One region of the Bacillus sp. DX3.1 genome, then DNA from elsewhere that is predicted to be linked to it. Evidence: riboswitches for the same ligand, from Rfam matches in the RefSeq annotation. Region 1 holds a riboswitch; each other region holds the start of a gene.
What was found. Region 1 has a riboswitch for S-adenosylmethionine ahead of QRE67_RS14860 (hypothetical protein). Riboswitches for the same ligand answer to the same signal wherever they lie in the genome.
Positions count from the first base shown of each region.

Region 2: linked by a shared signal. The riboswitch ahead of QRE67_RS07010 (Na+/H+ antiporter NhaC family protein) and the one ahead of QRE67_RS14860 (hypothetical protein) in region 1 are both predicted to bind S-adenosylmethionine.
Region 3: linked by a shared signal. The riboswitch ahead of QRE67_RS14215 (MetQ/NlpA family ABC transporter substrate-binding protein) and the one ahead of QRE67_RS14860 (hypothetical protein) in region 1 are both predicted to bind S-adenosylmethionine.
Region 4: linked by a shared signal. The riboswitch ahead of QRE67_RS01970 (methionine ABC transporter ATP-binding protein) and the one ahead of QRE67_RS14860 (hypothetical protein) in region 1 are both predicted to bind S-adenosylmethionine.

Region 1 covers NZ_CP128153.1:2,995,663-2,997,868, reverse strand. The annotation lists gene QRE67_RS14870 (YwiC-like family protein) at 1-649, shown strand, start outside; gene QRE67_RS14865 (hypothetical protein) at 712-903, opposite strand; SAM riboswitch class I at 1,050-1,148, shown strand; gene QRE67_RS14860 (hypothetical protein) at 1,257-1,517, shown strand; gene QRE67_RS14855 (NAD(P)H-dependent oxidoreductase) at 1,812-2,206, shown strand, end outside.
Region 2 covers NZ_CP128153.1:1,402,556-1,404,761, reverse strand. The annotation lists gene QRE67_RS07010 (Na+/H+ antiporter NhaC family protein) at 3-1,319, opposite strand; SAM riboswitch class I at 1,415-1,519, opposite strand; gene QRE67_RS07005 (ribonuclease FAU-1 family protein) at 1,664-2,191, opposite strand.
Region 3 covers NZ_CP128153.1:2,888,465-2,890,670, forward strand. The annotation lists gene QRE67_RS14210 (acyl-CoA dehydrogenase family protein) at 1-389, opposite strand, end outside; gene QRE67_RS14215 (MetQ/NlpA family ABC transporter substrate-binding protein) at 403-1,221, opposite strand; SAM riboswitch class I at 1,280-1,370, opposite strand; gene QRE67_RS14220 (YdcF family protein) at 1,467-2,102, opposite strand.
Region 4 covers NZ_CP128153.1:382,546-384,751, reverse strand. The annotation lists gene QRE67_RS01970 (methionine ABC transporter ATP-binding protein) at 1-853, opposite strand, end outside; SAM riboswitch class I at 973-1,076, opposite strand; gene QRE67_RS01965 (cysteine hydrolase family protein) at 1,634-2,191, shown strand.

The DNA.
Region 1 (2,206 bases):
TGGTAAAGCTACTTTCTATCATATTCCACTATTTATTGCTTGGTTATTTATCTACTTAGCAACATATCCGTTTTTAATGTATATAAGGCAAACGCGAAAAAAATATTATTTACACTGGGCAATCATTTATTTTGTTATCGCATGTGTCTTCGGGATGATAGCTTTGATGTATGAATGGCGGATTCTTTTATTTACAGTCGTTATGATCCCGTTATTTATTGTGAATATGCATTATGCGCGTCAAAAAAAAGAACGTGCTTTAGTAAATGATATTTGTGCAATTATTGTTTTCTGTATTGGTGGTATGATTAGTTATTATTTCTCCATGAAAACAATTGATGGAATAGCTTGGAGTATTGCAATTGTATCCTTTCTCTATTTTTTAGGTAGTACTTTTTATGTGAAAACAATGATTCGTGAAAAGCATAATCCGACTTATCGCTATGTTTCATGGGGTTATCATACCTTTTTAATCACGGCGTCCTTTATTGTAAATCCATGGCTTTCGTTAGTTTTTATACCAAGCCTAATTCGAGCGATTGTATTGTATGGGAAGAAAATTTCAATATTAAAAGTAGGTATTTTAGAAATTGTGAATGCTGTATATTTTCTAATCACAACGGCAATACTATTTCAGTATGCCATGTAAAAACACCCATGTGGGTGTTTTTTTATCAAAAAAACCACCTGTAAGAAGAAGGCGGGGAGCATTCATTCTTGTTCTAACATATTTACGGTACTGTCACATTGCTCTAGTGCACTTTCTACAGTTTGTAGCGATTGTTCAATTCGTCTTCGATTATCGCTTTTTTCGACTGTTTGTAAGGCGTTTTCTAAAGATTGCTTTGCCTCATGTAAAGAATGGTAAGAATCTTGAACATATCCACGCGCATTTTTTTGCATTTTGCGTACCTCCTTTTGTATATACATTTGTAGTATGAGCGATAAGAAAGAAAATATAACTTGTTTTGAAAAGTCTAAGTGCATGATTTTTGTATAATTTGACAATTAAAATAAAAAGGATTATAGTAGGCTATAAAGTGAATATTTTCTTATCCAGAGAGGTGGAGGGACTGGCCCGATGAAACCCAGCAACCGCGATGCAGGTGCTAATTCCAGCAGAACAAATTTGTTCTGGGAGATAAGATGAAGATATATACATATGTAGCTTCTTCTTATCGAAGAGGTTTTTTTTATTGCAAAAAAAACCGAAAACGAGATGAACAGAATGAGAAGAAAGGAGTTGCAATATAACTGTGACACTTGAGAAGTATATAAAACTGCGTAGTGCAGTGTATGAATACATGATTGAACAGGATAAACCGATTTCGCTTATAGATATTCAAGAACATATCGTTTCCCATCATGAGGGGAAATTCACAAAAAAAATGTTGCATCAATTTTATTTATCACGGCTGCTAGATGAACTGAAACTGGATGGGAAGATTACTTTAGCTGAAGCTGAGCACCTCTTTGGAGAAAAAGGTGTGTATTATAAAGCGAGAAAAGGGAGCTAGACTTCCTTTTTTTTATGTTATAATTTATTTGAAAATTCTGTTTGAAAGAAAGGTATGTAGTGTAAAAGACTGCAAGAGCAGCCTATTTACAAGGGAATGGTGTTGAGTGTGTAGTGTCAAAAGTTGAATATGCCCTGAAAGAGGGACTTTTTTCGGCTAGAAACGAAAAGAGACACCTTCGCCGAGTAGGTGTCAGTTGTTTTGTCAAATGGGCTTGCCGGTTGACAAGTATTAGAATAGCATGCGATAGGAATGAAAGTCAAAAGGGAATTTAAGGAAAGGTGTTGCTTCGTAATGAATCTATTAATCATATATGCACATCCCAATCCATCTAGTTTCAACGCAGCTATTTTAGAGAAGGTGCAAAAAGGACTACAGGAAACGAATCATTCTGTTACAACACTTGATTTATATGAAGAGCAATTTAATCCAGTCCTTATTTTTAATGAAGAAAAAAGAAGGCGTGATTTAGTGTATGAAGAAGAGACAGAGAAATATAGAAAGTTAGTTAAAGAAGCAGATTCATTTATTTTCATTTATCCAGTATGGTGGTGGGGGATGCCAGCCATTTTGAAAGGATTTATTGATCGGGTGTTTGTTACTGGATTTGCTTATAAATATGAGGGACTGATCCCAAAAGGGTTGCTTACAGGGAAATCAGCATGGGTTATCAATACGCTAGATTCTCC
Region 2 (2,206 bases), 1.6 Mb from region 1:
CTTTATGCTGTTTTATGATATTGCTTTTTTTCCGCCACCTTTGAAAACCGTGGGAAACCAATCAAAATTGAAACTATACCGCAAATCCCAACCAAGATTGGATAAAACGCATATGGTAACAATTCAATCGGTGACAATGCTGCAAATCCTGCCGCAGTTAACATTTGAGCACCATATGGAATTAGCCCCTGTACACAACATGAGAAAAGATCTAATACACTCGCTGATTTTCTTGGATCAATTTCGTACTGATCAGCAATATTTTTTGCAAGCGGACCAGTGAAAATAATAGAAATAGTGTTATTTGCTGTACACATATTTGTCAAACTCACTAAACCAGCAATTCCAAACTCTGCACCTTTTTTCGAACGAATATTACGTGTTAATGTATTCATTAAATATTGAATACCACCATTATATTGAATGATTTCAACCATTCCACCGATCAAAATTGCTAATAGCACTAACTCCATCATGCCATTAATTCCCGTTGTTACACTTTTAAAGAAGCTTGCCAGTGTGTAGCTACCATCAATAAGACCAATAATACCCGATAAAACTGTTCCGCCTGTTAATACAATAAGTACATTCCAGCCAAGTAACGCTGTAACAAGTACACCTGCATACGGTAAAATTTTCACCCAATCGAATGCATGAGCCTTTATTTCTGTATCATTTCCAATTGTTAACACAACCAACAGCACAACGGTAATAACCGCAGCTGGTAATACAATTAAAAAGTTTGTTTTAAATTTATCTTTCATCTCCGTTCCTTGCGAACGAACAGCAGCAATCGTCGTATCTGAAATAAAAGATAGATTATCACCGAACATCGCTCCACCAACAACTGTGGCCATCACAAGTGCCAATGAAATGTCTGTTTGCTCACTAACCCCCACTGCAATGGGTGCTAATGCAGCAATTGTTCCCATTGACGTTCCCATCGCTAGTGAAATAAATGAGCCAATAATAAAGATTCCAGCAACAATAAATCCTTGCGGTAAAACAGCAAGGGCTAGATTTACCGTCGATTCCACGCCGCCCATTCCTTTTGCAGTTTCAGAAAATGCTCCAGCAAGTACAAAAATTAATACCATAATCATAATATCCGGATTGCCAGCCCCTTTGGCAAAACGTTCAACTTTTGTTGTAAAACTTTCTTTTCGATTCATAGCTAACGCTGCCGCCACAGCAATTAAAATTGCTACAAGTATTGGCAATTTATAAAAATCGCCAGTAATAATTCCAGAACCAATGAATAGCGCTAAAAATATTCCAAGCGGTAATAATGCCCACCCATTTCCTCTCGTTTGTTTCAAAATAACATCCTCTCCCTATTTCTAAACCTTTTCTCTCTAACAACAAAAGACCTCTTCCGAAGAGAAGAGGTCTTATACATCTATAAGAAACACTCTCCTCATCTTTCAAGCATACACTTGCTGGATTTGGCACAGCACTCTATGATGAGTCCGCTGCCGAGGCATCGTAGGGCCAGTCCCTCCGCCTCTCTTTATAAGAAGGTTTCATATTTTATTTTTTGTAAGGAATTCTTTCCTAACTTTACTCGTTTACAAATCAAAAGTCAATTATTATTTCTATAAAAATAGTTGGTATTTTTTTGATATTTATACAAAATTACGAATACACCAAACATTTCATAGGATCAAACGTTACATTTCGTTTTTTGAATTTCTGTTTCTAAAACTGCAAACCAGGAAAGCGTTTCTTTTTTCATCGTCTCTATAAGCCATTTTGCCGTAGTCCAAGCTACATCATATTCTTCTTTAGAAACATCTTTATCCCTATATGCTTCCTCTAACTCATCTTCATCAAGCAAATATATATCACCATTCGGTAACAACACAACATCTAAATATAAATCATCGAAATAAGGCATTCCCCTTTCATCTATTTGATACTCTTTTGCAACATCAATATAATACTGCACAAGCTCTTTTTTTTCATTCAACATCGCTGTAATCGCAAAATTTTTCCCGTTTATAAAATACTGCATCCAAGTATAACCTGCATCTACAATACAAAGCTTCCGATCATTATATTGTTTATAACTAGGAGCCTTCACTTCATTCATATGTAGTATACCTAGCATCCCCTCTTGTACCTGTTTCACCGAATATGTTTTATCTATTAACCGTTCCCATGAAGATCCATCTCCATATTTCCTTTTCATCACACTACAACCCCT
Region 3 (2,206 bases), 110 kb from region 1:
TTCGGTTCTGTCGCAGCACGGTTAAAAAGAGCTCCTTTTTTTACTTCTTCACAAAACCAGGAAAACATATCAGGGTCCCAAGAGCGATTTTCAGCAAGTTCTTTCACAATTCCAAGATGCCATCCAATCGATAGGGCTGTCGCTCCATCTCCCTCAGCGATTTTCTCTTGAAACAAGACAAAATCATACAATGAGATTGCTTGCCCTCCAAAATCTTTCGGAAGTGTTAATGTTGTATATCCTATATCTTTTAAATTTTTTATATTTTCAAACGGAAAAGATCCCAATTCGCTTAATTGATGTTCCCTTTCCGCAAATTTTGGGATGAGTTCTTTTATCTTCTCTATTATGAGAAGTTGTTCTTCCGTTTCTACAAATGAGAGTGTCATATCACTATCTCCTTTATTTTAAGTAATCCGGTAAGACAAAGCCTTCAAATTGTTCCTCTGTTTGAATCATCTTTTTAAATTCAGGTGAATGATATGCATCGATTAAATCTTTTACAAAAGTTTTATCTTTGTCTTCATTACGAACCGTAACGATGATTCGATGTTGTGCAGGTGTTTTTTCTAATTCAAGTGATTCTTTTAATTTATGTCCAGATGAAATGACAAGATTTCCGTTAATAATGCCATAGTCTAAATCTTTCATCGCTCTTGGAATTTGAGGTGATTCAAGTGGTACTAGTTTAAAATCTTTCTTTTTATACGTCACATCTTTTTCAGAAATCGTTAAAATATTTACATTTCCCTTCAATTTCACCCAACCAATGCCTTCCAAAATACGAAGTGCACGTTCTAAATTAACTGGATCATTTGGTACCCCAATTTTCATACCATCTTTTAAGTCATCTAGCGATTTATGCTTTTCAGAATATACACCTTGTGGCGCGGAAGGAACTTGAAGTACACTCGTGATTTTCGCATCATTTTCTTTTGCATAAGATTCCATAAAAGCGGTGCTTTGAAAAATATTTGCATCAATATCTTTATTCGTTAATGCAGGATTTGTTTCGTTTGGTGAATTAAATTCTACAATTTTTATTTTATACCCCTTTTTCTCTAAATAAGGCTGCACTGCCTTTTTCACTTGATCACTATAAGGACCTGGAGTAAAACCTAAACGAATCTCCTTTTGATCCGTCGCAGATGATTGTGTGCAACCAGTGATGACAAATAAACTGCATACAATACTTACAAGTGTAAAAAATAAACGCTTCATCTTTTCTCCTCCTAAATAAAAACACCCTCTCATATAAGAGGTTATAAGTATCTTTCCCCTCTTATCTACTGCGGAATTAGCACCTTCTATTTACATTTAGGGTTGCTGAAGCTTCGTTGGGCCGTTCCCTCCACTTCTCTCGATAAGATTATATATTGGATTATGTTTCCTATTGTTACACTATTCCGATGAAATTACAATGCTTTTAACAAAAAAAAGATTCCTATTAATTTAGGAATCTTTTTTTACTTAATTATCTCTTTCAGAGAACGTATTGGCAACGATGTAACATAACCAATATAAGAACACAATTCTTTAAAGAAAAACGGAATTTCCGTATCTAATGTTTTATATGCTGACGTCGGAGTCGGAGATGCATAAGCATCCATACCAATATGCTTGGCAATTCTCATCGCACGTTTCATATGAAGAGGATCACTCACAATTGTATACGTATGTAATCCATTATCAATTCCAACCTGCTGAGCATTCTTCAAGTTATCTTCTGTAAAACGCGACTGCGTTTCAATTAAAATATCTTCATCCTTCACGTTATGCTTTAATGCATACGCTTTAGCAGTGCGGGCTTCTTCTTGCTCTGCTTCAAACTTCGTACCACCTGTAAAAATAATTTTTTTAATACTTCCGCTATTGTATAAAGAAATAGCGTGATTAATTCTTTCTCGAAATACAGGAGATGGTTTCCCGTTCCAAGAAGCTGCTCCGAGTACGATGGCAGCATCTGTATCCACCTCATCTGTTTTAAATCGAGAACTCCAAATATCATAAGCTGCATAACTTATAAATAGAATCATAGAGCAAATCATAAGCAAGAATACTTGTATGACTCTTCTTTTTTTACTTTTCTTATTTGGTTTCATTTATAATAGCCTCCGTGCATCATCCATACTTCTAAAAAAACAATATATTTTAAATCATTATATTTGAGTTTATTTGAAAGAAGGTATTTTCCTAATCATTCATA
Region 4 (2,206 bases), 2.6 Mb from region 1:
AATTTTTCGCGATATAAGATAACACCGGCTGTCCCGTCGCCTCACCAGTAAATGTTAAACGATAGATCAATCCACCATTTTGAATTTTAGCAAGGACACTTTCTGGTAAGTGATCGTTAATAATAGAACGCACGAAGTTTTTTGTTATTTTTGTTTTTGGTTTTGTAAACACATCGAACAGTATTCCTTCTTCAATTACTTTCCCTTTTTCCATAACGGCCACGCGGTGACAAATTTCTTTCACAACCTGCATCTCGTGTGTAATAAGAAGAATCGTTACATTATATTCTCGATTTACCTTCTTTAATAGATTCAAAATTTCTGTTGTCGTTTCTGGATCCAAAGCAGATGTTGCTTCATCGCAAATGAGAATATCTGGTGATGTTGCAAGTGCTCTTGCAATCCCTACACGTTGTTTCTGTCCACCTGATAATTGTTCTGGATAGTAGTCAGCTTTATCTTCTAATCCGACAAACTTCAATAGCTCATTTACGCGCTCTTTTATTTCTTTCTTTGACAACTTCGCTAACCTCAGTGGATAAGCAATATTTCCATACACTGTTCTAGATTTGAATAAATTAAAACCTTGGAAAATCATCCCGATTCGCTGTCTTAGCTGACGTAGCTCTTTTGTTGATAATGACGTGATATCTTTTTCATCAATTAAAATCGTTCCCGATGTTGGGCGTTCTAGCATATTTACTAAGCGTAACAGTGTACTTTTCCCAGCACCGCTAAAACCAATAATGCCGAAAATCTCACCCTTTTCCACTGTTAATGTTACATCGTCTACTGCATGAACCGATTGACCTCCTGACTCATACACTTTACTTACGCTCTCAAATGAAATCATGTTCTTCCCTCCCATGTGTTGTAACAACTTGAAGCAGTTCTTGAGGCAAAATAAAAAGTGCTCTTCTTCTTATCCATAATACAAATAAGAAGAAGAGCACTTATATACTCATTCACATCTTCTCATCTTCCAAGCTTATTAGCTTGCTGGAATTAGCACGGTATTCAAAAAATCCGTTGCTGAGGTATCAAAGGGCCAGTCCCTCCACCTCTCTGGATAAGAGTGTATCGATTTAATTGTCGTTTAATTAAGATTTATTATAAAACTCCGAAAAGAAAGAGTCAACAAAAATATTTGAAAAATACGTTATTTATTCTTTTATCAAGATGTTCGAATGAAAAATACGTTACATTTTCATTACTCAGCAGTAGATTTTCATTTTACGTAAATTTCTTCTTACTATATAAATCCATTTTTATTTTTCAACATATAAGCCGCGGCTATGGATAACAAAAGGTGACCTGCACTCGTTTTCTCTCTTTGTTTTCAATATGTTTGGGCAGGAAGAGGATCTGACCGCTTCTATGCATGGCCAGATGCTCTCTCCCACCTAAAAAGAAGGGTTTTATGTCGTTTTTTTAATTTGTATTTATATACTTCTCTTTCCAAAAGGAAAATACTAGTCTCTAATGGAATAACATAAAGTGAAACTTTGATCAGTAGGGCTTTTACAGGCAGTTATCCCCCATCTATCTTCTTTGCATTTCTCAGAATCTTGAGATGGGGGGCTTACTGCCCACGAATAGCGGGATAAAATGAAAACGGAGGACGATAGAACATATGAAAACAGCCCTTTTACTCGTCGATATTCAAAACGACTATTTTCCAAACGGAAAGATGGAACTACGTAGTGCAGTAGAAGCTAGCGAATATGCAAGTCAACTTCTTCAATATTTTCGAGAAACAAATCAACCAATTTTCCATATCCAGCATGTATCTACAAAAGAAAGTGCTACATTTTTCCTTCCTAATACAGAAGGTGTCCATATTCATGAGAATGTTCGTCCTTTACGAGATGAAACAGTCATTCTAAAACACTATCCAAATAGTTTTCGAGAAACAACATTACTGGAGCAATTGCAACAAATTGACATTGAAAAGGTCATTATATGCGGTATGATGACTCACATGTGTATTGATGCCACAGTAAGGGCTGCGTTTGATTTTGGCTTTAGTTGTACTGTTGTACATGATGCGTGTGCAACAAAAGATCTTATATTTAAAAATGCAACGATTCCTGCTGTGTATATTCACAATACAATTTTGGCAAGTTTAAATGACGTATATGCGGATGTTATGAGTACAGAAGAATTTTTGAATCTTGAAAGGACTATATAATCAATCGTTTTTTTA